2 regions of the Nocardioides plantarum genome follow, and region 2 is predicted to be linked to the other one. Evidence: riboswitches for the same ligand, from Rfam matches in the RefSeq annotation. Region 2 holds a riboswitch; the other holds the start of a gene.

Region 1 (14,090 bases), 300 kb from region 2:
GACGACGATGACGTCCCACTCGCCGCGCAGGGCGTGCAGCCGCAGCTCCAGGAGCGCGAGGACCTCCTCGGCACCGGGGATGACAGTGAGCTCCTCGGCCGCGACGGGGTCGACCCCGGCGCCGTCGAGCACCGAGAGGAGGTAGCCCTGCACCTCGGCCCACGACTGCTCGAAGCGCAGCTGGGCGTCGACCTGCTGCACGAACAGCCCGTCGGCCACCTCGGTCGGCTCCGGGCCGACGACGGCGCCGAACGCGTCGCCCAGCGAGTGCGCGGCGTCGGTCGACAGCACCAGGGTGCGCCGGCCCGCGGCCGCGGCGAGCGCGGCGGTGCCGGCGGCGACAGTGGACTTGCCGACGCCACCCTTGCCGGTGAACAGGACGATACGCACGTCTGGACCTGGGACAGCCGGGCGTCAGCCCAGCGACTCGACGCGCTGCTTGAGGCCCTTCAACGCGGTGTCGATGAGGATCTTCTCGCCCTTGCGCTTGATCATCCCGATCATCGGGATCGACACGTCGAGGGCCAGCCGGTAGGTCACCTCGGTGCGACCGCCACCGAGGTCGTCGAGCACGTAGGCCCCGTCGAGCGCCTTGAGCATCTTGCCCTCGACGAGGGTCCAGGTGACCTGGCGGTCGCCGTCCCACACGTAGGCGAGGGTGTACTCGTCCTTGACCGGCGCCACGTCGAGGGTGAAGAACACCTCGCGCGCGCGGTCGGACTGCTCACCGGCGAACGACGAGCGCACGTCGGCGACCTTCACGCCCTTGGCCCACGTGGGGTAGGCGGGGAAGTCGGCGATCACGTCCATCACCGCCGAGGGCGGGGCGTCGACCACGATCGACGAGGTGGTCTGCTCCGGCACTGGGGTGACCTCTCTCGTCGCGGGTGGCCGCAGGATCTGGGGCTTGTCGGAGGCTACCGGATGCGTCGCCCACGACGACCGGCGCGCCGGTCGGTGGTCGGCACGGTGCACAATCGGCGACGTGCGTGAGTACTCGACACCCCTGACGGTCGACCGACCCACCACCGGCAACCTCACCGACGACGTCGTGCGCAACGCCGCCGAGGCTCCCGAGGCGGTCGTGCTGGCCCGCCGTACCCGCGTCCCGGGCGATGGCAGCACCGACGGCACCGACGACACCGCCTGGCAGGACGTGACCGCGGCGCGGTTCCTGGCCGAGGTCCGTGCCGCCGCCAAGGGCCTCCTCGCCGCGGGCGTCGGACCCGGCGACCGGGTCGCCCTGATCTGCGCCACCCGCTGGGAGTGGACGCTGCTCGACTACGCGATCTGGTTCGCCGGGGCCGTCACCGTGCCGATCTACGAGACGTCCTCGGTCGAGCAGGTCGAGTGGATCCTGCGCGACTCGGGGGCGGTCGCGGTCCTCGCCGAGGGGCCCGACCACCTGACGCGGATCGCCTCGGTGCGCTCGGGGCTCGACGCGCTGCGTCACGTGTGGGCGATCGACGCCGGTCCTGACGCCGGCCCCGACGCGGGTCCTGGCGACGGCGCGATCGACGTGCTGACCCGCCTCGGTGCCGACGTCGCCGACGCCGACCTCGACGTACGCCGGGAGGCCGCGACGCCCGAGAGCCTGGCGACGCTGATCTACACGTCCGGCACGACCGGACGCCCCAAGGGCTGCATGCTCACCCACGGCAACTTCCTCACCGAGATCGGCGTTGCCGTCCACGAGCTCGACGCGCTCTTCACGCCCGGCGACGACGGCGCCCAACCCTCGACGCTGCTGTTCCTCCCCCTCGCCCACGTCTTCGCGCGGATCATCCAGATCGGGGCGATCCGGTCGCGGGTGCGACTGGGCCACAGCAGCGACATCCGCAACCTCGTGACGTCCCTGCAGGAGTTCCAGCCCACGTTCGTGCTGGCCGTCCCGCGGGTCTTCGAGAAGGTGTTCAACACCGCCTCCCAGCGCGCCACCGCCGACGGCCGCGGCAAGATCTTCGACCGCGCGACCGAGACCGCGATCGCGTGGTCGCGTGGCCTCGACGGCCCCAAGGGCCGCGCGTCGCCCGCCGTACGCCTGCGGCACGCGGCGTTCGACCGCCTGGTCTACGCCAAGCTGCGCGAGGCCCTCGGGGGCCGGTGCACCTACGCCGTCTCGGGCGGCGCCCCGCTCGGCGAGCGCCTCGGGCACTTCTACCGCGGCATCGGCCTGATCGTCCTGGAGGGCTACGGGCTCACCGAGACCACGGCCGCGGTGACGGTCAACCTGCCCGAGGCCCAGCGGGTGGGCAGCGTGGGTCGCCCGATCCCCGGGACGGCGGTGCGGGTCGCCGACGACGGCGAGCTGCTGTTCCGCGGTGGCCAGGTCTTCACGGGCTACTGGAACGACGCCGTGGCCACGGCCGAGGCGATCGAGCCCGACGGGTGGTTCCACACCGGCGACGTGGGCGAGGTCGACGACGAGGGGTTCGTGCGCATCACCGGCCGCAAGAAGGAGATCCTGGTGACCGCCGGCGGCAAGAACGTCGCCCCCGCCGTCCTCGAGGACCGGCTGCGCGCGCACGCGCTGGTCAGCCAGGCCCTGGTGGTCGGCGACCGTCAGCCCTTCATCGCGGCGCTGGTCACCCTCGACGCCGAGGCACTCCCGCTGTGGGCCGAGGCCCACGGCAAGACCGGACGCAAGGGAGCCGGGCTCGCCGAGGACCTCGTCGACGACCCCGACCTGCTCGCCGAGATCCAGCGTGGTGTCGACGACGCCAACGCCGCGGTCTCCAAGGCCGAGGCGATCCGCAAGTTCCGGGTGCTCGCGACCGACTGGACCGAGGAGGACGGGCAGCTGACGCCCAGCCTCAAGCTGCGTCGCAACGTGGTGACGCGCGAGCTCAAGGACGAGATCGCCGCGCTCTACCTCTGAGCCGCCGCCTCCACGTCGTCCCGCTGTCGTCCCGCTGTCGTCCCGCTGCCGTCCTGCTGCCGGCCTGCTGCCGGCCCGAATCGTCGCGATTCCCGGCCGGAGGAGCGTCGCGGCCCCTAGGGTGGCTGCGACCAACGGAGACGTGTGGCGTGTGATCGCGCCGCCGGTCGAGCGAGAGGCTCTGCCTGTGTGGACCGGTCGGGACCGTCCCCGATGACCGAACGACGCGCCCTGCGGATCACCGTCGGCGCCCGGCTGTTCGCCCTGCTCGCCATCGGCGCTCCGGTCCTCTACGAGCACGACCGCGCGGCGGTCGTCGCCCTGGTCGGGCTCTCCGCCATCTGGGTCGTCGCCAGCCTCCTCGAGCGGCTGCCGACCCACACCGTCGCGGCGCTGACCGCCGAGGCGGTGCTGACCGGGGTGGCGTGCGGTGCCGCCATCGGGTCGACCGAGGCCGTCCTGCTGGCGCTCGCCGTGCCGCCGTTCGTCGCTGCCGTCGTCCGCGGCGCCCTCGGCGCCCTGCTGGCGCTGGGAGCCGAGCTGGCCACCGCGGTCGGTCTCGTCCTGGTCCTGGGAGAGGACCTCTCGGCCGACGAGAGCTTCGCCCTCTTCACGTGGAGCGTGGGGGCCTTGGGCCTGGGCATGATCGGCACCTTCCTGCACGCCAGCTTCCAGTCGCAGACCGACGAGCTGGCCCCCTACCTCGACGCCCAGCGGCTCCTGCGGCAGCTGGTCGACCTGTCCTCCGACCTCAGCTCCGGTCTCGACGTGGCCTCGCTGGCCGGCGCCATGGCCAGCGAGGTCGGGGACCGGCTGCCCACGACCGAGCTCGCGATCTACGTGCCGCGCGGGGAGGTCCTCGTCCCGCTGGTCTCCCACGGCGGCGTCGACGACCGGGGCACCCGCGGCCGGGCCGAGCAACTGGCGCTCGAGTCGTGGGCCCGGTCGGCGCCCATCGTCGACGAGCACGTCTTCGCGTTCCCGCTCGGCTCCTCCGTGGTGGTCGCCGGACGGCTCTCGCCCTCGGCCGGCCTCGACGTCGCCGAGGTCGAGCGCACCATCCTCGGGCTTCCTCGACTCCTCGAGGCCAAGTCGGTCCAGCTCGACACCGCGCTGCTCTTCGCCGACTTCCGCGACTCCGCCTCGGCCGACGAGCGCAAGCGCCTGGCCCGGGAGATGCACGACGGCGTGGCCCAGGACATCGCGTCCCTCGGCTACCTGGTCGACGCCCTCGCCGCCCGGCCGGCCGACGAGGCGCAGGCCGGGATGCTCGTCCTGCTGCGCGACCGGATCAGCAACATCGTGGCCGAGGTCCGCCAGTCGGTGCTCACCCTGCGCACCAGCATCGGCGAGGCCGACACCCTCGGGGTCGCGATCGGGGCCGTCGCCCGCCACCTCAGCGAGTCCTCCCAGATCCCGATCCAGGTGACCCTCGACGAGCACTCCACCCGGCTGCGGCCCGAGGTCGAGGCCGAGCTGTTCCGGATCACCCAGGAGGCGATGAACAACGCGATCAAGCACGCCGAGTGCACCAAGGTCGAGGTGCACTGCCAGGTGCACGCTCCCTCGGCCCTGATCACGATCACCGACGACGGCCGGGGCCTGCAGCCTCCGCGCAGCGACTCCCACGGGTTGAAGATCATGCGCGAGCGCGCGCGGCTCGCGCGTGCCGACCTCGCGATCATCGACCGCCCCGAGGGCGGGCTCCGGGTCACGGTCAGGCTCGCGTGATGCCCCGGTGACCCGCACCCGCCACCGTTCGACCGCCCGGCCCACCGGCCGGCCCCGCCTGAAAGAGTCGTCTCATGAGTGACCACCCCATCCGTCTGCTCCTCGTCGACGACCACGACCTCATCCGCAGCGGCCTGGGCGCGGTCATCGACCTCGAGGACGACATGGACGTCGTGGGCTCGGCCGGCTCGGTCACCGAGGCCGTGGCGCAGTACGAGGCGCTCTCCCCCGACGTCGTGATCGCCGACCTGCAGCTGCAGGACGGCACCGGGCTCGACATCGTGCGGACCATCCGCAAGTCGAGCAACGAGACGGGCCTGATCGTCCTCACGATGCACTCGGGCGACGACCAGATCTTCGCGGCCATGCAGGCCGGCGCCTCCGGGTTCGTCGGCAAGGACGCGCCGTCCGCCGAGGTCGTCAAGGCCGCCCGGCACGCCTTCGTCTCCCCCCGTGCGTTCGTCTGCGCCGGCCTCGTGGGCGCGATGATGCGCCGGGCGTCGGGCGAGTCGACCAACCTGACCGAGCGCGAGCACGACGTGCTCCTGCTCCTCGCCGACGGGCTCGGCGCCAGCGCGATCGGCGAGCGGCTCTTCCTCAGCGAGTCGACCGCCAAGTCCCACATCGCCCGCATCTACCAGAAGCTCGGCGCGGCCAACCGGGCCCAGGCCCTGGTGACCGCCATGCGCATCGGCCTGCTGTCGAGCATCCAGCCCACCGAGCGGTGACCCTGCGTGGGCCCGACGGGGCCCGTGTGATGCCCCGGCCCCGCTAGTCACAAAGGACTAGGGACGTCGACGCGTTCTGCTGATGGCAGCCCGCAGCGCAGCCGCGAGGATGCGCTCGGGGACGTCGTGCCCCGCACTCGCACGGCACCTCGCACCACACCCCCGTGGCCGCCGGCAGCCCCGGAGCCACGCACCCCTAGGAGACCACCGTGCTCGCCTACGCACGCATCCTGCTGCAGGCCCGCCTGGCCGTGCGGCACGAGCGCGGTGTCTCCGCCGTCGACTACGGCCTGCTCGTGACCGGTATCGCTGCGGTCGTCGTCCTGGTCGCGGTCGCGTTCGGCGGCGACATCCTCGACGCCCTCACCGACGGCTGACGCCGACCACTCGATCGGGGGTCAGCCCTGGGGAGCCGCGCCGGGCAGTGTCCTCAGCCGCTCACGCCACCCGCGGAGCAGGTCGGCCTCGGACCAGTCCAAGTCACGACGCAGCTCGGCCGCGAACGGCTTCCCGTCGCTCACGGACTCGTAGAGCCTCAGCAGGGCCTCGGGCCCGCGCCGCCCGGCGAGCGCGACGCACGCCAGCCAGGACGCCTCGTAGACCGCGCCCAGGTGGGGTCCCCCGGTGTCGAACTCGGCCGAGGTCGGGAGCTCGGTCGGCAGGCCGTCGTCGCGCACCTGCCGGGCGACCTGGCCCGCCGTCGTGGTCAGCGGGAGCGTCGTACGGCGCAGGGCGACGTAGTCGGCGAACCCCTCGGTCAGCCAGGTCGGCGCCTTGCTGAGCGGGGCGTCCGTGGCGACATGCGTCGCCTCGTGGGCCAGGACGACGTCCTGGCCGTCCTTCCCCAGCTCGTCGAACACGTCGGGGTTGACGAACACGTGGCTCGGCGCACCCTCCTCGATCGTGCCGCCGGACCCCGTCACCGCCGCGATCTGGGCGTAGTAGCCGTCCTCGGCCCCCAGGGCCGCCTCGAGGGCGCCCACGTCGGCCGGCACCTCGAGGACCAGACGCGGTCGCCACGTGCGGACCACGCTGGACACCGTCGGGACGGCCGCCCGGGCCCGGCGGACGTAGGTCGCCAGGTCGACGCCGTCCGCCGCGACGACCAGCAGGTCGGCGGTCCGGCTGACCTGCATCGGCCCGCTCATCCAGACCGGCGTGCGCAGGTCGCCGCCGCCCACGCCGGCCACCACGACGCCGTCGGCGGTCGACCGGAACCGGAACGACACCTCGGTCGAGCTGGGCTCGGGATCGAAGCCGGCGTAGGCCCAGGTGACGTCGACGGCGGCCGCCCACGTGCCGTCGGCGGCGGGGCCGCCGTCAGCGTCGATGTAGCGCAGCGCGACGTCGCTCAGCCGGGCCTGCGCGGCCACGTCGGCCAGGTCGCCGAGCCGGTCGACGGTCGCGGTGTCGTCGGCTGCGGCCAGCGCGGTGGCCGCCGCACGGTCCCGTGCCCCGAGGGCCGTGGCCAGGCGTTGCAGGGCCCGCGCCGCACCCGCGGGATCGATCGCCGCGGGCCTCGCGCTCGGCTGCGGGACGACGTACGGCTCGTCCTGGTCGTCGGGGACCGCCAGCCTCCAGACGAGGAGCGCGGCGACCAGGGCCACCAACAGCAGAGGACCGGCCACCCACCATCGTGGTCGGCCGGTCCTCGGGTGCTGGACGTCGCTCAGCTGGGTGCCGGTCAGCCGGGCCGGACGGCGCCGGAGAACGGCATCGAGAAGACGCTGGCGATGCGGACGCCGGTGCCGGGGTTGGCCGCGTCGACGATCTGGCCGTTGCCGATGAAGATGCCGACGTGGCTGATCGGGCTGTAGTAGAAGACCAGGTCGCCGGGCTGCAGGTCGGAGGCGGCGACGGGGGTGCCGGTGCCGGACTGGGCGCTCGAGGAGTGCGGGAGCGACACGCCGGCCTGGGCCCAGGCCATCATCGTGAGCCCCGAGCAGTCGAAGGCGTCGGGGCCGGCGGCACCGTGGACGTAGGCGTCGCCGACCTGCGCGAGGGCGTACTGGACCGCGGCGGAGGCGCGACCCGAGACCGGGACGTCCGGGGGGGTCCGCGTGGTGGTGTCGCGCGAGGTGGTGTCGGGGCGGTCCTGCGTGCCGGCGGGCGGCTGCGGGGTCCGGGTCTCGCGGGCCTCGGCGGCCTGGAGGGCCGCGCGCTCGTCGGCCTGGAGCTCACCGAGGAGCTCCTTGGCGTCGCCGAGCTTGTCGTCGACCGTGGACTTCTCGGTGGCCAGCTTCTTCTCGAGCTTGGCGACCTGGGCGATCCGGTCCTCGGTGGCGTCGCGGCGCAGCGAGAGCGCCTGGAGCCCGGTGGCGTAGTCGTCGAACAGGCTCTGCTGGAGCTGGCGGTAGGTCGACAGCGTCGAGACGTCGGACAGGAAGCCGTCCACGTCACCGGCGGTGGCCACCTGGCTCACCAGACCGAGGTCGCCGCCGCCGGACTGGCGCAGCACCGAGCGCCGGGCCTCGCGCCGCATCGCGTCGAGCGACGTCTCGGCCCGCTTCTCGTCGGCCTTGACCGAGCCGAGGTCGGCCTTGAGGTCGTCGAGCTGGATCTTGACCGCGTTGTAGCGCTCGGAAGCCTGCTCGGCCTCGCGGTAGAGCCGGTCCACGCGGGTCTTGACGTCCTTGACATCGGGCTCGGCCTGGGCCGGCGAGCTGGACACGAGACCAAGACTCGCGACGAGCGCGACTCCCGTCACGGCGGAGGCGAGGCGCGTCCGAGGGCTGATCACAGCGGCGGTGGGTCCTTTGCGTTGTCGTACGCCTACCAGGTGAGCTGACGGGTTCGGGCACGACATGCCCTCCCTCTGCTCCTCGCCACCGCGATGGTGCTACGGCGGCGCCTCGCAGAGGATTCACCCCAGAAGAGTTGGTTCCCCGGCTCCCCCACCGCACGCGGCGGGGGACTCAGCGCGACGTCCGTGTGGGACCGGTTGGACCCAGGGCCACGAACGTCTGAGGGACCACCGTAGTGGGCTGGCCAACCGCCCGGCAAACTTCCCCGAGAACGTCGGCATGGCGCGTCACACCAGCCCCACGAGCCTCGTGGGTCACAGGTGCCGACGGCCGCTCACGCCGGTCGTCAGGCCGACTCCGTGTGGGGGCCGGCCACCGGGCGCACCAGGCGCAGCGGTGGCACGAGGCCGCCGTCGGCCAGGACGTCGAGGGCACGGCGCTCCTCCTCGTCGATGGTCAGCGCGGCGAGCTCGGGCGGCGGACCGAGCAGGACCGTCACCACGCAGTCGTGACAGGCGAGACCGCGGACCAGGCAGGTGTCGCAGTCGATGTGTGTCGTCATGTCGCGAAGGCTGGCACCGACCACGGACAGTTTCGCGAAGCTCGCCCCCGACAGGGTGTCGGCACGCGAACTGTCCGTGCCCACGCCTACGGTCCGATCCATGACCACCACCGCCGGTGAGCGAGCCCGACCGGGGAGTCGCTGGGAGTCGCAGCGCAGCTTCGACGAGCTGGGCCGTCCGCTGAGCGACATCACCTTCTGCGTGGTCGACCTGGAGACCACGGGCGGGTCGGCCCAGGCGGGCTCGATGATCACCGAGGTGGGTGCGGTCAAGGTCCGAGGCGGCGAGGTCCTCGGGGAGTTCCAGACCCTGGTCAACCCCCGCACCGACATCCCGGCCTTCATCGCGGTCCTCACCGGCATCAGCAACTCCATGGTCGCCGACTCCCCGCCGATCGAGTCGGTGCTGCCAGCGTTCCTCGAGTTCGCGGCCGGCTGCGTCCTGGTGGCCCACAACGCTCCCTTCGACGTCGGCTTCCTGCGCCACTTCGCCGCCCAGCAGGAGCGTCCCTGGCCCGCCTTCGAGGTCGTCGACACCGCCGTGCTCGCCCGCCGCGTGATCACCCGCGACGACGCACCCAACTGCAAGCTGTCGTCCCTGGCCCGCGCCTTCCGCTCCACCACGACCCCCGACCACCGGGCGCTCTCCGACGCCCGGGCGACCGTCGACGTGCTCCACGGCCTGATGGAGCGGGTCGGCGCCCAGGGGGTCTCCACGCTCGAGGAGCTGCAGACCTTCTCGTCGCGGGTCAGCGCCGCGCAGCGCAAGAAGCGCCACCTCGCCGACGGCCTGCCCCACGCGCCGGGCGTCTACCTGTTCCGCGACGACGCCGACCGCGTCCTCTACGTCGGCACCTCCCGTGACGTCAGCCGGCGGGTGCGCTCCTACTTCACGGCGTCCGAGACGCGCTCGCGGATGGGTGAGATGGTGCGCCTGGCCGCCCAGGTCACGGCCATCGAGTGCGCGACCCCGCTCGAAGCCGAGGTGCGCGAGCTACGTCTGATCGCCCAGCACAAGCCGACCTACAACAAGCGCTCGAAGTTCCCCGAGAAGACCACCTTCGTCAAGCTGACCCGCGAGCCCTGGCCGCGGCTGTCGCTGGTGGCCAAGGTGCTCGACGACGAGGCCGACTACCTCGGTCCGTTCTCCTCGCGCGCCGCAGCCGAGAAGTGCCTGGCCGCGCTCCACGACACCTTCCCGGTCCGACAGTGCTCCGACCGGTTCGGCCGGCGCCCGTCGCGCACCGCCTGCGTCCTGGCCGAGATGGGCCGCTGCCTGTCGCCGTGCGACGGGAGCGTCGACGAGCACACCTACGCCGCCGTCGTCCGCCAGCTCCGCGAGACCCTGCTGCGCCGCCCCGACGACGTCGTCGACCTGGTCAACGCCCGGATGGCCGCGCTGGCGGCCGACGAGCGGTTCGAGGAGGCCGGCGTCCACCGTGACCGGCTGGCCGCGTTCGTCCGGGCCGCCGCCCGCACGCAGCGGCTCACCTCCCTCACCTACTGCCCCGAGGTCGTGGCCGTCCGCCGTGAGGACGACGGCCGCTGGGCCGTCCACGTCGTGCGCTACGGCCGGCTCGCGGGGGCCGGCGTCATCCCGTCGGGCACCGACGCCCACGCCTACGTCGCCGCCCTGCGCACCACGGCCGAGACCGTCCCGGCACCGTCCGGCACCCCCGGCCCGACGCCGGCCGCCACGGCCGCGGAGACCGAGCGGGTGCTGCGGTGGCTCGAGGCGCCCGGCGTACGCCTGGTCGACATCGACGGCCAGTGGACCTGTCCCGTCGCCGGCGCCAGCCGTCAGCTCGCCCGCCACGGCTCGCTCGACGATCCCGCGGCGTTCGTCGATCACTAGTGGCACGGGGCCGAGGTTCTTGGCCGCTTCGCGCACTGAGGCCACGCACCTCGCGGCACCGGCGATCTCCGAAGACGACCAGGTATGCCGTCGGACCGCCGGCACCGCGAAGGCACGCACCCTGAGCACGCCAAGCCATCATGAACCTCGGACCCGCACCACTAGGGTGGGCCCCGTGATCACCGCCATCGTGTTCGTCAAGGCCGCGGTCGACCAGATCCCCCAGGTCGCCGAGGCCATCGCCGCGCTCGACGGGGTGACCGAGGTCTACTCCGTCACCGGCCAGATCGACCTGATCGCGATGGTCCGGGTCCGCCATCACGAGGACGTCGCCGCCGTGGTGGCCGACCGGGTCAACAAGGTCCCGGGCGTGCGCGAGACCGAGACCCACATCGCGTTCCGGGCCTACTCCCGCCACGACCTGGAGTCGGCGTTCTCCCTCGGGCTCGACTGATCTCGACCTGCGATCCCGCTGGCCTGGTGACCACGGTGACCCGGACACTGTGACTGTCGTTACAGTCGCGCGATGACCTGGCTCGATCTCGTCGGCTGGGGCGGCAGCGCCCTCCTCGTGTTCTCCCTGCTGCAGGCGCGGGTGCTCCGCTTCCGGGCGCTCAACCTGGTGGGCTGCCTGATCCTGCTGGTGTTCAACGCCCTGCTCGAGGTCTGGCCGATGGTCGGGATGAACGCCGTGCTCGCCGCGATCAACGTGTGGTTCCTGGTGCGTCTGCTCCGCGACCGGCACGACGCCACCGCCTTCGAGGTGATCGAGGTCGGCCGCGACGACGCCTACCTGCGGCACCTGCTCGCGGTCCACGGCGACGACATCCGGCGCTACCAGCCGGACTCGACCTGGGCCCCGGTCGCCGAGCGCGACCACGCCTTCGTGGTGCTGCACGGCAACGAGACCGTCGGCGTCGTGCTCGTCGACGCCGACCACGACGTCGCCCGCGTCAGGCTCGACTACGTGACCCCGCGCTACCGCGACTTCACCCCCGGCGAGTTCGTATGGCGCCACAGCGGGGTGCTGGCGGCGCTCGGCTTCCGCCACGTGATGAGCCCGCCCGGCATGGTCGACGCCTACTACGCCCGCGTGGGGTTCCGACCCAACGGGCGCGAGTACGTCCTCGACCTCTGAGGCGGCGCTCCTCAGGACCTCAGGACGCCGCGGCGGCCACCCACCGCTCGAGGGTGGCGTGGGCCGCACCCGAGTCGATGGCGGCGGTCGCCCGCACGATGCCGGCGGCCAGGGCGTCGTCGAGCGCCGATCCGTCGGCGGTGTGCACGGCGAGGGCCGCGCCCGCGTTGAGGACGACGGCGTCGCGGACCGGGCCGGGATCGCCGGCGAGGAGGCGGCGTACGACGTCGGCGTTGTGGGCGGCGTCGCCACCGACGAGGTCGGCGGTCGTGGCGGGGGCCAGGCCCAGGGCGGTGGGGTCGACCGTGAACGGACCGGTCACCGCTCCCCCGGTGGCGACGTAGACGGTCGAGGTCGTGGTCGTGGTGAGCTCGTCGAGGCCGTCGTCCCCGCGGAAGACCCAGGCGTCCGAGCCCCGCTCGGCGAACACCCCCGCCATCACCGGCACCATCCGCGGGTCGGCGCACCCGATGGCCTGGGCCGCGGGGCGCACGGGGTTGGCCAGGGGGCCGAGGAAGTTGAAGGTCGTGCCGATCCCGAGCTCGCGCCGCGGCACGGCCGTATGGCGCATCGCGGGGTTGAAGGCGGCCGCGAAGCAGAACGTGATGCCGGCCTCCTCGGCGACGGCGGCCACCCGGTCGGGCGGCAGGTCGAGCCGGATGCCGAGAGCCTCGAGCACGTCGGCGCTGCCGGCCAGGGACGAGGCCGACCGGTTGCCGTGCTTGACCACGGTGACCCCCGCGCCCGCGGCGACGATGGCGGCCATGGTCGAGATGTTGACCGAGTTGGAGCGGTCGGCTCCGGTACCGACGACGTCGAGCAGTCGACCCTCGACGGTGATGCGCGTACGCCGGGCGTACATCGCGTCGGCCAGGCCGGTCACCTCCGCGACGGTCTCGCCCTTGGCGCGCAGCGCGACGGCGAAGCCGGCGATCTGGGCGGGCGTGGCCTCGCCCGCGAGGATCTCGCCCATCGCCCAGGAGGCCTGGTCGGCCGACAGGTCGGTGCCGGCGACCAGCGCCGACAAGACCGCGGGCCAGGTCACGGCGCCGCCGCCGAGCCTGCGAGGCGGCGGATCACGCCGGGAGGTCGAGGAGCCGGGCGAGCGAGGAACGAGCTGGCCACCGGCGTCTCGAGACCCACGACCACGGTCAAGACGTCGCGGGCACGCGCGAGCGCAGCAGCCCCACGACCGACTCGGCCAGCTGGATCGGGTCGATCGGGTGCGGGACCGCGGCGTCGGCGCGGGACCAGGTGGCCAGCCACGCGTCCTGCGGGCGACCGGTGAGCACCAGGAGGGGCGGGCAGCGGTAGATCTCGTCCTTGAGCTGCTTGGCGATGCCCATGCCGCCGGCCGGCGCGGCCTCGCCGTCGAGGATCGCCAGGGCGATGTGGCCGGCGTCCATGTTCTGGATCACGACCGGCTCCGTGGCCACCTCGACGTACTCGACCTCGGGGAGGTCGGGGTGGGGGCGACGGCCCAGGGCCAGGATCACCTGCTGGCGCACGGAGGAGTCGTCGCTGTAGACGAGCACCTTGAGGCGGGGCGCGGTGGCCCCGGAGGCGGCGGAGGACGAGGCGTCGGTCACGGCGCTCATGCTAGCCGTGGGAGGGCGACGCGGGCTCGGCCGCCTGAGCGGCACGCGCCTCGCGCGCCTCGATCAGGTCGAGGCGCCGGTCCTCCCGCTTGGCCTCGGCCATCGACTGGCGGACCCACTGCACGAACAGCACGACGAAGAACGACAGCCCGATCAGGTCGCCCGAGGCCCACAGGATGCCGCCGGCGAGGTTCTGGTCGGCGGCGGGACTGGGCAGCCACTCGCCCATCGGCCCGTCGTGGAGGCGGGGGTACCAGTCGCCGCCGAGCAGGGTGGACTGCCCCATGATCGTGATCCCGAGGAAGGCGTGGAAGGGCAGCGTGCCGACCGTCAGCGCCACCCGGAAGGGGTAGGACACCCGGCCCGGCACCGGGTCGATCCCCATCAGCGGCCAGAAGAACAGCGCACCGACCACGACGAGGTGCACGTGCATCGCCTCGTGCACCCACACGTGCTCGAGCGACGCGCGGTACCAGCCGGAGAAGTAGAGCGCCCACGGCGAGATCACGTAGAGCCCGAAGGTCAGCGGAGGGAACGACAGCACCCGGGCGACCCGCGAGTGCAGCAGCGTGAGCAGCCACCGGCGCGGTCGGGCCGGCAGCGTGCGCAGGGCCAGGGTCACCGGGGCACCGAGCGCCAAGAAGAGCGGCACGACCATCGAGAGCACCATGTGCTGCACCATGTGGACGCTGACCAGCGTCGTGTCGTACGCCGCCAGGCCCGACGTCGTCGCGACGAGGAACGCCCCCATCCCGACGCCGACGAAGGCCACGGTCCGGCCCAGCGGCCACGCGTCGCCGCGGCGTCGCAGCCGGGCCACACCGAGCAGGTAGAGACCGCACGCCCACACCGTCAC
Region 2 (14,090 bases):
CACCACCGACAGCTGCTGCAGCAGCGACCCGGCGACGTCGTCGCCCAACGTCGGCGCGGCCGGCCGGTGGGTGGTCGGCTGGGCCAGCTGGGCGGCGGCCGCGGTCGCCGCGTTGCCGGTGGCGCGCGGGTCGGGCCGGCCCAGGGACGCACCGGCGAGCGCGACGTCACCCAGGGCAGCGGCGTACGACGGGGCGGCGGGCGAGCCGCCGGAGGCGAGCAGGCTCATCGTCGCCGTCTGTGCCGCGCGGTAGCGACGCCCCCGCGAGGCGGCGTCGAAGTAGGGCTGGGCGGCGGTGGCGCGCCCGGTCTCGGCGCACCAGTCGACGAAGGCGCCCTTGTTGGCCTCCGAGACGGTGGCGGCCAGCGCCTCCCCCTCACGGCGGGCCGTCACCGGGTCGACCCCGGCCTGGGTCGCGACCCTCTCCAGCGCCTCGAGCGCGGCGGCGAGCGTGGTCATGATGGTCCTCCTGCTGCGGTGGTCTCGAGGCTCGTCGCTAGCGCTCCTCGCACCTCGACCGACGTGGGCCGACGGCGGTCGAGGTGCGAGCGGAGCGAGCCTCGAGACCCCGTCACGTGATCGCCACGGCGGTCGAGGTGCGAGCGGAGCGAGCCTCGAGACCCCGTCATGTGGGACTGCCCAGCTGTAGGTCGGGGCCGCCCTCGGAGGCGTGACCGAACTTGGCGTCCAGGAACATGCCGTGCGCGATCAGCGCCTGGGCGTCGGCGCGGTTGGCGGCGTCGAGGATCTTGTCCATCGTCGCGGCCAGCAGCTCGAGCTGCTCGACGAGCACCATCAGCGAGGTCTTGTAGCCGTCGATGGGCCGGGTGTCGGCCCACTCGCGCGGCAGGCGGAGGTAGGCGCCGACCGCCTCGGGCAGGTACGTCGTCGCCGTGGCCACCACGGAGTAGCCCTCCATCGACCCGAGCCCGAGGTTGCGGATGCGCGGCAGCGTGTCGTTGATCGTCCGCGCGATCCGGATCACCCGCGAGGTGACGACCGGCGGGGCGTTGCCCTCGGTGAGCATCGCGTTGACCCGGTTGAGCGAGGCCAGGACATCCTGCTCCGTCGGAGGGGCAGAGACCAGCTCGTCCGATGACGAACCCACCCTTGCCGCGTCGCCGCGGAGTCGCCCCCACCAGTCCCTCAGTCCCACCGGGTGGTCAGCTCAGGGGCTGGCTGGAGAGGTCGAGGCTGCCCTGGGCGTTGCGGGCGTCGTGCTTCTGGACCCGCTCGAGGTAGGACCGTGACTTCTCGACCTCGGTCTCGAGCACCCCGATCGTGGCCGACATGTTGTCGAGGGCCTTGAGCTTGAACTCGTCGATGGAGTCCATCGTGGCGTAGATGTTGGCGAACGCCGCCTGGAGCTGCTCGATGCCGATCGTCGAGGAGGCGGCCTGCTCCTGGATCGCCGCGCTGTTGTCGCGCAGCATCTCGGAGGTGCGCTGGATCATCCCCGACGTCGTGGTGTTGAGCGCGCTGATCTGGTCGAGCACGAGCTTCTGGTTGCCCAGCGCCTGGGCCACGATGACCGCCGTACGCAGCGCGGAGATGGTGGTCGTCGAGGCACGGTCGACGCCCTTGATGAGCTCGATGTTGTTCTTGATGATGATGTCGATCGCCAGGTAGCTCTGGATCGACACCGCGAGCTGGGTCAGCAGGTCCTGGTGCTTCTGGCGCACGTAGAACAGCACGTCCTGGCTCAGCGCCCTGGCCGCGTCGGGGTCGCTCAGCTCGAGCTCGGCGATCTTGGCCGACAGCTTGGCGTCGAGCCGCTCGGCGACGTAGACGTACTGGTTGAGCCGGCCCATCACCGACCACAGGTTGGTCTTCTCGAGGTTGAGCGCGACGTTGTCGCGCTGCAGCTCGTCCTGGCCGCTGCGCAGGCTGTGCAGGATGCCGTTGAGCTGGGTCTGCGCCGACTGGTACTTGCGGAAGTAGTCGGTGATCTTGTCGCCGAAGGGCAGGATGTCGAGCCAGCGCTTGGCGCCGGTGGCCTGGCTGGGGTCGAGGTCCTCGACCGTACGACGCAGCTCGAGCAGCGTCTTGCCGACCGCACTGCCCTGCGCGAGACCGCCCTCGCGCAGCGCGGTGACCGGCTTGTCGAGCATGTGGTTGGACGTCTCGGCCGCCTTGCGGATGTCGGCATCGCCCATCGTCCGCACGTTCTCGGCCTGCGCGGCGAACTCCGGGCTGCCGGCCTGGGCGCTGGTCAGCGCGGTCATGAACCCGTCGACCTTGGCGTCGAGCTCGGGCATCGCGGCCGCCGACACCGGAGGCGCCATCTTGGGCGCCGCGGTCTCGGCGACCTGCAGGACCGGCTCGGGCGCGGTGAGCGTGACGACGGGGTCGGGCGGGGCGAGGGGCTGGACGGCGGTCTCGCCGGCGGCGGGCTGCTCGGGGGTGCCTGCGGTCATGGCGCGCAGTCTGTCACCTGCTGTGGCCCGCGTCTCGTGCCGCGCCCCGGCGAATGCCGCGTTGGCCGGGGCCGGTCGCGGGGCGGGTCGGAGCGGGTCGGGGCGACCTTCCGGTCAGCCCCGGGACCGACCGGACCGACCGAAGGCGCTCATCGAGTCCCACGGCACACCACGTCGAGTACGCCGGTAGCGCCATACGTGCTGGGCCAGGAGGCTGGCCGCGAGCCCGATCGAGACCAGCCCGAGCGGCTCGAACCGGTCGCGCACGATCTCGACCACGAGCAGCCCGAGGCGGACGACGAGATAGGCCGACCAGGCGACGACCAGCCGGAGCCAGGACCGCGGCTCGTCACGGTCGGCGCGGGAGCCCAGCTGCCAGCAGACGAGCCCGAAGAACACCGCGGCGTGGACCCAGCTCGTCTGGCGTCCCAGCTCGCCGGAGAGAAGATCGTCGATCCGGCCCAGGACGATGAGCGCCCACACGATGCCCGCGAGCACCACGCGGCGTCGCGTGAACCAGTCCCTGATCGGGTCGTCCCCGGCACCGTCCGTCGGCACCGGCGGTCAGGAGTAGCGGTGACTCTTGGCCGCGTGACCCTGCTCGCGGGTGCAGGTGCGCCCGCTCATGTTGCGGTGGCCACACACGGCGTCGTCGGCCGGCGCTCCATCGGCAGCGGCCGGGGTCTTCGCCGACTTCGCGGCCTTGGCCGCGGGAGCGACCGGGGGCTTGGCGTCGGGTGCGTTGGGAGTCAGCGGCGCGCGGCCGGTTGCGGCCCGGGCACGGGCGTACTTGGCGTCGCGCATGGCGCGCAGCTCGTCTGTCTTGCTCATCGTGACTTCACCCTACCGACCCTACGTGGCCCCGGGGACAGTCCTGCCCAGGCGCGCGACGACGGGAGCCGGGCGGTCCCGTGGTCCGTGGCGCCGGGGTGGGGTCGTGTGCCTGACGACGCCCCTGGCTCGTGCTCGGGCACACGACCCCTCAACCGCCGTGGGGCGCGCGGCGCGCGGGCCCGTCACCGGCGTCGACGACGAAGTAGGGCAGCAGCAGCTGGGTGACCGGCCCGATGGCCAGACCGAAGACGACGGTGCCGACGCCGAGGACCCCGCCGAGCGCCAGGCCGATGAGGACGACGCTCACCTCGAGGCCGGTGCGCACCAGCCGCAGCGACCACCCCGTAAGCCGGGCCAGGCCGGTCATCAGCCCGTCGCGGGGACCGCGGCCGAGCTGGGCGCCGATGTAGAGCGCGGTGGCGAACCCGCACAGCAGCACGCCGCCCACCATCAGCGCGACCCGCGCGAGGATCGGGGACGGGGCGTCGAGGAGGGCCAGGGTCGCGTCGGCGGCGAACCCGACCACGAGCGCGTTGGCGATGGTGCCGAGACCGGGCTTCTCGCGCAGCGGGACCCACAGCAGCAGCACCGCGAAGCTCATCACGACGACCGCTTCGCCGAGCGTGAGCGGCACGTGCCGGATCAGGCCGGAGTGCAGGACGTCCCACGGGGCCAGGCCGAGGTCGGCGCGCACCATCATCGCCAGCGAGGCGCCGTACAGCACGAGCCCGACGAGCAGGCGGGCCATGCGCTCCGGGAGCCGACCCGCGCGCAGCTGGGCCACCGGGCCCAGGTCGAGCAGCACCGGGGCCGGGACGGGATGGGGGGCGTGTGCAGGAGCGGGGTGGTCGACGGTGGACATGACTCCACCATCCAACCGATTGGCCTTCTCTTGAATAGCCAATCGTGAGAGAGTGGACTGCATGGTGCAGACCATCACCGCCACCCGCGTGGCCACGCTCGCCGGGGCCTTCTCCCGCAGCCCCGCCTACGCCGGCCTGGCCGACGCCCTGACCGAGCTGATCGGCGACGGTCGCGTCGGGCTCGGGGTCCGACTGCCCAGCGAGCGCGACCTGACCACCGCGCTGGGCGTGTCCCGCACCACGGTGACGCGGGCCTACCAGGTGCTGCGCGACACCGGGTACGCCGAGGCGCGACGCGGCGCGGGCACCTTCACCCGGGTCCCCGGCGGACGTTCGCGCGCGCACGACCGCGCCCTCGTCCCCGGCTCGGGCGCCGAGGGTCCCGACGGCCCGGGCGACCTGATCGACCTCAACTGCGCCGCGACCTCGGCCCCGCCGGGCATCGCCGCGGCGTACGGCGCGGCGGTGGCCGAGCTGCCGGCCTACCTCGGCGGGCACGGCTACTTCCCGGCCGGGCTGCCCGCCCTGCAGGCCGCGATCGCCCGTCGCTACGACGAGCGCGGGCTCCCCACCGACCCCGACCAGGTCGTGGTCACCGCCGGCGCGCTGGCCGCCGCGGCCCTGGTGGCCCAGGCCCTCACCGGACCGCGCGACCGCGTGCTCGTCGAGTCGCCGGTCTACCCCAACGCGACCCAGGCGATCGCCAACAGCGGCGCGCGGCTGCGCGCGGTGCCGGTCGATCCCGGCGGCTGGGACCTCGACGCGGTGGGGGCGGCGCTCGACGAGGTGCGCCCGACGCTGAGCTACCTGATCGCCGACTTCCAGAACCCGACCGGGCACGTGATGACCGATGCCCAGCGCGCGACGTACGCCGGACACCTGCGCCGCACCGGCACCGTCGCGGTCGTCGACGAGGCCCACCAGGCGCTGGCCCTCGACGGGCAGGCGATGCCGCGACCGTTCGCGGCCTTCGACCCGCGCACGATCACCCTCGGCAGCGCGAGCAAGTCCCACTGGGGCGGGCTGCGCCTGGGCTGGATCCGGGCGCCGCACGACCAGGTCGAGCGGCTCACCCGCGCCCGCCTCGGCCTCGACCTGGGCGCGCCGGTGCTGGAGCAGCTCGTGCTGACCCGGCTGCTGGCCTCCGACGATGTCGTCGACCGGCACCGCGCGCGGCTGCGCGAGCAGCGCGACGCCCTGCTCGCCGCCGTCAGCGAGCACCTGCCCGAGTGGCGCTTCCACCGGCCGGCCGGTGGTCTGGCGCTGTGGTGCGAGCTGCCGGCCGCGCGCGGCAGCGTCCTGGCGGTCGAGGCCGAGCGGCGCGGGGTCGTCGTCGCTCCCGGTCCGGCCTTCGCGGCCGAGGGCGGCCTCGACCGGTTCGTGCGGGTGCCGTGGTCGCGCCCACCGGCCGAGCTCGCCGAGGCCGTACGCCGCCTCGCGGCGGCCTGGGAGGCCGTGCGCGACCGACCGGCGACCGGCAGCCCCCGTCGTACCCGGGTGATGGTGGCCTGAGAGGGGTCTGAGAGGGCTGTCACCTACCTCACACTGGTGGCGTCACGGCCAGATCGCGGTGAACGGTGACGTACAGTCTCCGGGCGCGGCCGGTCTGGCCCGCCGACATGGGGTCCGCCGAGTTCCTCCCGCCTCATGTCGTCCTGAACCATCGGGGGGAAGTGGGATACCCGAGCACGACGGCTCCGACCGGAGCCTTGGGGTGAACTCAGCACGCTGAGCGGGCAATTCGTCAGCCCGAACCCGACAGGTCACATTTCACAGGCGTGGACGAAAGGGACACCCATGTCTGTCATCACCCGCGCCCTGACGCTCGTCGTCGGCGCGTTCTTGTTCACCGCGGTGCTGGGCGGAGTGCCGACCGCGCACGTCGGCACCAGCGCCGAGGCCGCCACCAGCCAGCGCGTCCACACCAGCTACGCACTGCGCGTCAAGGCCATGAAGGTGGCCCTGGCCCAGCGCGGCGACCCCTACCGGTCCGGCGCCGCCGGCCCGAGCGCGTTCGACTGCTCCGGCCTCACGAAGTACTCCTACGGCCGTCTGGGCCGCTCGCTCCCGCGCACGACCGACCAGCTCAAGGCCAGCCTGAAGCCGGTGACCAAGTCGCGCCGGGCACCGGGCGACATCATCATCTTCGTCCGTGGGGGCAACGCCTACCACGCCGGCATCTACCTGGGGCACAACAAGATCGTGCACGCCAGCCGCCCCGGCACGCCGGTCAAGACCGAGAAGATCTGGACCACCGCGTACGTCGTACGTCGGCCCTGACCGCAGGCCGGTGACGAGAGCCGCACCCCGGACGAGGGGTGCGGCTCTCGTGCGTCGATGGGTGATCGCGTCCGGCAACTCGCGCAATCGAACGAGTTGAGCGTGGGATCGACCATCCCAGCCCGCCAACCCGTTCGATCGAACGAGTTGGTGGCCAGATCGACCGCCCCAGCGGCTCAACTCGTTCGATTGCACGAGTTAGTTGTCCGCACCACCTCGCCCGTCCACCCCTCAGCCGACCCGCGTCCCCCTCAGACCAGGTCGACGGTGCGGGCGTGGTGGGCCCCCATCGCGGACTCGATGTCGGCCAGCACCTCGGCCGGGATCGCGGTGTCCACGGACAGCGCGACCAGGGCCTCGCCGCCCTTGGCGTTGCGCGAGACCTGCATGCCGGCGATGTTGACGCCGGCGGCGCCGAGGATCTGACCGACGGTGCCGACCATGCCCGGACGGTCGCGGTAGGCGAAGAACGCGAGGTGGTCGGTGGGCTCGAGGTCGATGTCGTAGCCGTTGACCTCGACCAGCCGCTCGCGCTGGTTGATGCCCATCAAGGTGCCCGACACCGACACCTGCGAGCCGTCGGCGAGGGTGCCGCGGATCGTGATCAGGTTGCGGTGGTCGGGGCTGTCGGGCTCGGTCACCAGGCGTACGGCGGTCCCGCGCTCAGCCGCGAGGAGCGGGGCGTTGACGTAGGAGACGGCGTGCTCGATCACGTCGGTGAAGACGCCCTTGAGGGCCGCGAGCTCGAGCACCTTGACGTCGTTGTCGGTGATCTCGCCGCGCACCTCGACGTCGATCTGCTGGGCGACCTCACCGGCGACGCCGGTGAAGATGCGGCCGAGCTTCTCGGTCAGCGGGATGCCGGGACGCACGTCCTCGGCGATCAGCCCGCCCTGCACGTTGACCGCGTCGGGCACCAGCTCGCCGGCCAGAGCGAGGACGACCGAGCGCGCGACGGACAGCCCGGCCTTCTCCTGGGCCTCCTGCGTCGAGGCCCCCAGGTGCGGGGTGGCCACGACGTTCTCGAGCGTGAGCAGCGGGCTGTCGGTGTTGGGCTCGGTGGCGAAGACGTCGAGGCCGGCGGCGGCGATCCGCCCGTTGCTGAGCGCGTCGTAGAGCGCCGCCTCGTCGACGATGCCGCCGCGGGCGGCGTTGACCAGGACCAGGCCCGGACGCGCCGCGGCCAGCTCGGCGGCGCCGATCAACCCGATCGTCTCCGGTGTCTTGGGCAGGTGCACGCTCATGAAGTCGGACTCGGCCAGCAGGGTGGCCAGGTCGACCAGGCGGACGCCGACCTGGGCGGCCCGGCCGGCCTGCACGTAGGGGTCGTAGGCGATGACGTTCATGCCGAACGCCGCCAGGCGCTGGGCGACGAGCACGCCGATGCGGCCCAGCCCGACGACGCCGACGGTCTTCTCGTAGAGCTCGATGCCGGTGTAGCGGGCCCGCTTCCACTCGCCGTCGCGCAGGGCGGCGTGGGCCGGTGACACGTGGCGGGCGGCGGCCAGCATCAGCGCGACGGCCAGCTCGGCGGCCGACACGATGTTGGACGTCGGCGCGTTGACCACCATGACGCCGGCCATCGTGGCGGCCCGCACGTCGATGTTGTCGAGCCCGACACCGGCGCGCGCGACCACCCGCAGCCGCGGCGCGGCGGCCAGCGCCTCGGCGTCGATCCGGGTCGCCGAGCGCACCAGGACCGCGTCGGCGTCGGCGATCGCGGCGAGCAGGGCGGCCCGGTCGGCACCGTCGCAGTGCCGGACCTCGAAGTCGGGGCCCAGCGCCTCGACGGTGGCCGGGCTCAGCTCCTCGGCGATGAGCACGACGGCTCGATCGGCGGCGCGGACGGCGGGTGGGGTCACTGCGTTCCTCACGGTCGGACGACGGCGGCGCACGTCGCTGTGCCGCCGTCACGCTACACGGGTCGCGGGTCCGTTAACCGGTGGTCCGCAGCCCCCTCGGCGCCTAGCGTGGCGGCGTACTGATCCCGACGACAGGTGCCGTCTTGAAGCTCTGAGGTCCGCCGCCCCGACCTCCACCCTGATCCAGGGAGCTTCCGCATGCCTGCACACCCCCGTCCGTCCTCGCACGTCGTCAGCCTGTCCGGCGTCACCTTCGCCTGGCCCGACGGCACCCCCGTCGTCGATGGCCTCGACCTCCTCGTCCCGCCCGGCCGCTCGGCGCTCGTGGGCGTCAACGGCTCGGGCAAGTCCACCGTCCTGCGGCTGGTGACCGGCGAGCTCGCGCCGACACGCGGGCACCTCTCGGTCGGCGGTCGCGTGGGCTACCTGCCCCAGGACCTCGTCCTCGACGCCGACCGCGCCGTCGTCGACTTCCTCGGCATCGCCGCGACCCTCGCGGCACTGCGTCGCGTCGAGGCGGGCTCGGTCGAGCCCGCCGACTACGACGTGGTCGGGGACGACTGGGACGTCGAGGAGCGTGCCGTGGCCTCGCTGGCCCGGCTGGGCCTCCCCCACGACCTGCTCTCGCGGCGCCTCGGCGAGCTCTCGGGCGGCGAGGTCGTGCAGCTCGGTCTGGCCCGGCTCGTGCTCGACCGACCCGACGTGCTGCTGCTCGACGAGCCGACCAACAACCTCGACGCCGAGGCGCGCGCCCGGCTGGTCGACCTCGTCTCGACCTGGTCCGGGTCGCTGCTGCTGGTCAGCCACGACCGCGGGCTCCTCGAGCACGTCGACCACATCGGCGACCTGCGCGGCGGCACGGTCCGCTGGTACGGCGGCGGCTGGACGGCGTACGCCGAGCAGGTCGCCGCCGAGCAGGAGGCGGCCGCGCAGGCGGTCACCACCGCCCGGTCCGACGTACGCCGTCAACGGGCCGACCGCCAGGAGGCCGAGCGGCTGCTCGCCCAGCGCCGGCGGCAGGGGGTGCGCACCGCGGCGCGCACCAACATGGGCAAGGGCGCGCAGCACTTCTGGCAGAACCGCTCGGAGAAGAACGCCGGGTCCTACCGCCGCCTCCACGACGACCGCCTCGAGTCCGCGCGCGAGCGGTTGGACCAGGCCGAGTCCCGGCTCCGCGAGGACCGCCGGATCCGGATCGACCTGCCCGCGACCGCGGTGCCGCGCGGACGGGTGGTGCTCACCACCCATGACCTCGTCCTGCGCACCGGCGCCCCGGTCGAGCTCGACGTGAGCGGCCCCGACCGCATCGCCGTCGTGGGTCCCAACGGCTCGGGCAAGACGACGCTGCTGCACACCGTCGCGGGGCTGCTGCCCCCGACGTCGGGAAGCGTCCGCGCCCACGTGCCGGTGGGTCTGCTCCGCCAGCGGCTGGGCGGCCCAGGACAGCTGGACGACGACCTCAGCGTCTACGCCAACGTCCGGTCGGCCGCGCCCGACGTCGACCCCACCGTCGTGCGGGCCGCGCTCGCGCGCTTCCTGTTCCGCGGCGAGCGCGCCGACCGGCCCGCCGGCTCCCTGTCGGGCGGCGAGCGCTTTCGCGCGGCGCTGGCCCGCCTGCTCCTCGCCGACCCCGCGCCGCAGCTGCTGCTGCTCGACGAGCCGACCAACAACCTCGATCTGTCGTCGTACGACGCCCTGGTCTCGGCCCTCGCCGACTACCGCGGTGCGTTGCTCGTCGCCAGCCACGACGCCGCGTTCCTCGACGACCTCAGCGTCGACCGCACCGTCCGCCTGGGTGACCCGTCGACCGGGACCGAGGTGGTTGGCTAGCGCGATGCGAGCAACGATCACGGCGGGCGAGGTGTCCGTCGAGGTGCGCGTGGTGCGGCTCGGCGACCACCGGCTCGCCTGCGCCGTGGCGCCCTCGCTGGCTCCCCTGCTCGGCGACCGGGACTCGGTCGAGGTCGAGGTCGTCGTGGTCCAGGACGACGGCCGCAGCGAGGAGCTCGCGGCCGTCGCTGCCGTCGTGCGCTCCGGTCGGGCCTGGACGGAGGCACGCGGCCGGCTGCGCGAGCGGCGCGGCTGGGCCCGCCGGTTCGTCCGGTCCCCGGCCGAGGTCGTCGTGCTGACCCCGCGCGACTGACCCGCGGCCGGCGTCAGCCGCGCTGCTTGGCCCGTTCCAGCGCCGCGATGACCGCGACGCACCCGACGACGATCACGGCCGGGACCAGCCACCGTCCGGTGTCGCCCTCGACGCCCGGGAGCCAGGACGCCAGCCGGCCGACCTCGCCGCCGAATGCGACCCGCACCAGCGGGATGACGCCCAGCCAGATCCCGACCACGGCGAACAACCCCTGGAGACCGTCCTCGCCACTCTTGTCAGCCATGCCACGACTCTCCCGCGGCGCGGCGGGGTCGCGCATCGGCCGGAGGTCGCGACCGGACCCGACCAAAGGTGGACGGCGGGTCAGGCGAAGAGCGACTGGCCGACGTACTCCCCTGCGGCGATGCCGGGGGGGACGACGAAGAGCGCGGAGCCGTTGACCTTGAGGTACTCCATCATGGCGTCGCTCTTGGCCATGGCGTTCTGGATCGGGATGAAGTGGGTGTCGGGGTCGCGCACGTAGGCGATGAAGAACAACCCCGCGTTGAGCGCGCCGAGCGGGGTGCTGCCGTCGACGAAGTTGTAGCCGCGGCGCAGCATCTGGGCGCCGCCGTGGAAGGACGGGTGGACCAGCCGCACGTGGGAGTCGACCGGGATCGTCGGGGCCAGCCCGGTGACGGCGTCGAAGTCCGGCTCGTCGAACTCCTTGTCGCCGCCGAGAGGCGCACCCGCGCCCTTGGTGCGGCCGACGAACTGCTCCTGGTCGGCGAGCGGCTGGCGGTCCCAGAGCTCGATAGTCATGGCGATGCGCCGGGCGACGAGGTAGGACCCACCGGCCAGCCAGCCCGCGGCGGGGTCGTCGTCGGCGCCGACCCACACGTGGGTGTCGACGAGCTCGGGCTGCTCGGCCTTGAGGTTGGCGGTGCCGTCCTTGAAGCCGAACAGGTTGCGCGGGGTGTCCTGCGTCGTGCTGGTCGACGACGTCCGACCGAAGCCGAGCTGGGACCAGCGGACCGCGGCGCGCCCGAACGCGATGCGGGCGAGGTTGCGCACGGCGTGCACGGCGACCTGCGGGTCGTCGGCGCAGGCCTGCACGCAGAGGTCGCCGTCGGAGATCTCCTCGACCAGGACGTCGGCCGGGAAGTGCGGCAGCCGGCGCAGGGCCTTGGGTCGGCGGTCGGCGAGGTCGAGCTTGTCGAAGAACGTCGGTCCGAAGCCGAAGGTGATCGTCAGCCGCGCCGGTGGCAGCCCGATCGCCTCGCCCGTGTCGTCGGGCGGCAGCAGCGGGTCGCCGTCGACGGGCCCGACCTCGCCGGCACCGTCACCTCGCGTCATCCGCTCGGCCGCCGCGGTCCAGTCCTGCAGCAACGCGACGACCTCGTCGCGGTCGGTGGTCAGCAGGTCGAACGCGGCGAAGTGCAGGCGGTCCTGGGCCGGGGTGACGATGCCGGCCTGGTGCTCGCCGCGGAACGCGTACGACGCAGCGACGGCCGCCTGGGCGTCGTCGGCGCTGGCCCGACCGGCCACGAACGCCCCGGCCACCCCGGCGGCGGCGACGCCTCCGCCGAGCAGGCCACGACGAGACAGGCGCGGGGTGCTCACCGCAGCATCATCTCGCGCGGCCGGGTCGGGCGTGCTCACCCCCCGATGCTTCCTGCCCCGCCCCACGGCCATCCCCCCAGGTCCTCGCGGTCGGACGACGTCAGACCACGGCCGCGGTGAGGCGCGAGAGCGGCTCCGCGAGGGCGTTGACCGCGTCGGAGAGCGCCTTGATGTCGGCCTTGCTCACGTCGGTGTAGAGCTTGAAGCCGTCGCCCTCGCGCTGGGCGTCGAGCAGCACCTGCAGGTCGTCGAAACGGGTGGTCAGCTCGTCGGCCAGGTCGGGGTCGTTCTTCTTCACGATGGGCTCGACGCCCTCGAACGCGACCCGGGCGCCGTCGACGTTGGCCTGGAAGTCCCACAGGTCGGTGTGCGACCAGAACTCCTCCTCGCCGGTGACCTTGCCCGCGGCGACCTCCTCGAGCAGGCCGCGCGAGCCGTTGGCGAGCTGGTCGACGGTGTAGTCGAGGTCCTGGATCTTGTCGTTGAGCTTCGTGGTGTTGGCGAGCAGGTCGTCGGCGTAGGTGGCGCGCTGCTCGGGCGTCAGGGCACGGTACTTGCCGGCGTCGGCGGGCCACAGGTCCTTCTCGAGCAGGTGCCAGCCGGTCCACTCGGCGCCGGGCTCGAGGTCGGCCTCGCGCAGGTCCATCTTGGGGTCGAGGTCGCCGAAGGACTCGGCGACGGTCTCGATGCGCTCCCAGTGGGTGCGGGCCTCGGGGTAGAGCGCGCGGGCCTCGTCGTCCTTGCCCTCCTTGTAGAGCTTGACGAACTCGGTGGTCTTCTCGAGCAGCTGCGCGGACTGGTCGCGCACGTAGAGCTTGTAGCCGGCCAGGGCGTCGTCGACGAGCTGCTGGTCGGAGGCGTCGAGCTGCTTCTCGCCGTCCTTGGACGCGGTGACGGTGAACGCGTTGCGGATGCCGTCGCCCTTCATGCCGGGCTTGCAGGCGGTGTAGTAGTCGCCGGCCGGCGCCTTGACGGTCAGGGAGCGCGAGACGCCCGGCCCGATGTTCTCGACCTCGCCCACGATGCGCAGGCCGTCCTCGGCGAGCAGGTAGAACTCGGTGACCTGCGAGCCGCTGTTGGTGACCTCGAACTTGAGCGCCCCCGCGGGCGCCTTGTCCGAGGAGACCTGGCACGCGTCGTCGGTCGAGGCCACGGTGAACGCGCGGTCGTCGCCGCTCGCGGCGTCGCCGGTCGAGTTGTCGGTGCAGGCGGCCAGGGCGGGCGCCGTCAGCAGCAGGCCGGCGGCGATCAGGGTCTTGCGCACGTGGAGGTCCTTCTGGGTCTGGGATGGAGGTCGGTCAGCGGACCGGGGTCAGCGGGCCGGGGTGGTGGCCGGAGCCGGGGTGGGACTGGCGCTGCGACGGCGTACGCCGAGCACGAAGAGGGTCATCACCGGGATGGCGTAGAGCAGCCAGGCGGCGGCCTCGAGCCAGGTCGTCGCCGGGGAGAAGTTGAAGACGCCCTTGAGGAGGGTCCCGATGGTGCTGTTGGGGTCGACGGTGTCGGAGACGTCGAACGCCAGGTTGTCGAGCCCCGGCAGCACGTCGGCCTCCTGCAGGTCGTGCACGCCGTAGGCGAGCACCCCGGCCGCGACGATGATGAGGAAGCCGCCGGTGTAGGTGAAGAACCTGGTCAGGTTGATCCGGATCGCGCCCTTGTAGAGCGCCACGCCGATGGCGACGGCGGTCAGCAGGCCGAGCCCGGCGCCGACCAGCGGCTCCCAGGTCGGGGCGACCGAGCCGACGGCCTCGCGGGTGCCGGCCTGGGTCGCGGCCCACAGGAACAGCGCCGTCTCGAGGCCCTCGCGCCCCACGGCGAGGACGGCCACGACGACCAGCGACCACCGGCCGCCGTCGGCGGCCCGGTCGATCTGGCCGCGCAGCTCGGTGCCGAGCGCGCGGGCGGTCCGGGCCATCCAGAAGATCATCCAGGTGACGAACCCCACCGCCACGATGGAGAGCCCGCCGCCGATGAGCTCCTGGGTCTTGAAGGTCAGTCCGCGCGGGCCGTAGGTGAGCGCGGCACCGAACGCCAGGCTGACCAGCACGGCGACCGCGACCCCGAACCAGATGCGGGGCAGCAGCTCGCGCCGGTCGGTCTTGACCAGGTAGGCGACGAGGATCGTGAC

What was found. Region 2 has a riboswitch for cyclic di-AMP ahead of FJQ56_RS14985 (C40 family peptidase). Riboswitches for the same ligand answer to the same signal wherever they lie in the genome.
Region 1: it holds a riboswitch for cyclic di-AMP, as region 2 does, so the genes downstream of both, FJQ56_RS13630 (C40 family peptidase) here and FJQ56_RS14985 (C40 family peptidase) in region 2, are expected to answer to the same signal.

What each region holds. Positions count from the first base shown of each region.
Region 1 covers NZ_VDMS01000002.1:334,653-348,742, forward strand. Annotated here, with positions in the region: gene FJQ56_RS13595 (ArsA family ATPase) at 1-390, opposite strand, end outside; gene FJQ56_RS13600 (SRPBCC family protein) at 415-864, opposite strand; gene FJQ56_RS13605 (AMP-dependent synthetase/ligase) at 986-2,878, shown strand; gene FJQ56_RS13610 (sensor histidine kinase) at 3,092-4,609, shown strand; gene FJQ56_RS13615 (response regulator transcription factor) at 4,684-5,337, shown strand; gene FJQ56_RS13620 (Flp family type IVb pilin) at 5,547-5,714, shown strand; gene FJQ56_RS13625 (hypothetical protein) at 5,736-6,965, opposite strand; gene FJQ56_RS13630 (C40 family peptidase) at 7,022-8,008, opposite strand; cyclic di-AMP (ydaO/yuaA leader) riboswitch at 8,092-8,256, opposite strand; gene FJQ56_RS13635 (hypothetical protein) at 8,428-8,643, opposite strand; gene FJQ56_RS13640 (DEDD exonuclease domain-containing protein) at 8,744-10,498, shown strand; gene FJQ56_RS13645 (Lrp/AsnC family transcriptional regulator) at 10,674-10,952, shown strand; gene FJQ56_RS13650 (YgjV family protein) at 11,025-11,636, shown strand; gene trpD (anthranilate phosphoribosyltransferase) at 11,656-12,681, opposite strand; gene FJQ56_RS13660 (Rv3143 family two-component system response regulator) at 12,788-13,234, opposite strand; gene FJQ56_RS13665 (cytochrome c oxidase assembly protein) at 13,236-14,090, opposite strand, start outside.
Region 2 covers NZ_VDMS01000002.1:633,774-647,863, forward strand. Annotated here, with positions in the region: gene FJQ56_RS14950 (AAA family ATPase) at 1-459, opposite strand, end outside; gene FJQ56_RS14955 (hypothetical protein) at 626-1,108, opposite strand; gene FJQ56_RS14960 (toxic anion resistance protein) at 1,164-2,417, opposite strand; gene FJQ56_RS14965 (hypothetical protein) at 2,532-2,975, opposite strand; gene FJQ56_RS14970 (hypothetical protein) at 2,982-3,248, opposite strand; gene yczE (membrane protein YczE) at 3,400-4,113, opposite strand; gene yczR (MocR-like transcription factor YczR) at 4,175-5,626, shown strand; cyclic di-AMP (ydaO/yuaA leader) riboswitch at 5,746-5,908, shown strand; gene FJQ56_RS14985 (C40 family peptidase) at 5,912-6,394, shown strand; gene serA (phosphoglycerate dehydrogenase) at 6,646-8,256, opposite strand; gene FJQ56_RS14995 (ABC-F family ATP-binding cassette domain-containing protein) at 8,455-10,086, shown strand; gene FJQ56_RS15000 (hypothetical protein) at 10,091-10,399, shown strand; gene FJQ56_RS15005 (hypothetical protein) at 10,413-10,643, opposite strand; gene efeB (iron uptake transporter deferrochelatase/peroxidase subunit) at 10,724-11,962, opposite strand; gene efeO (iron uptake system protein EfeO) at 12,063-13,226, opposite strand; gene efeU (iron uptake transporter permease EfeU) at 13,275-14,090, opposite strand, start outside.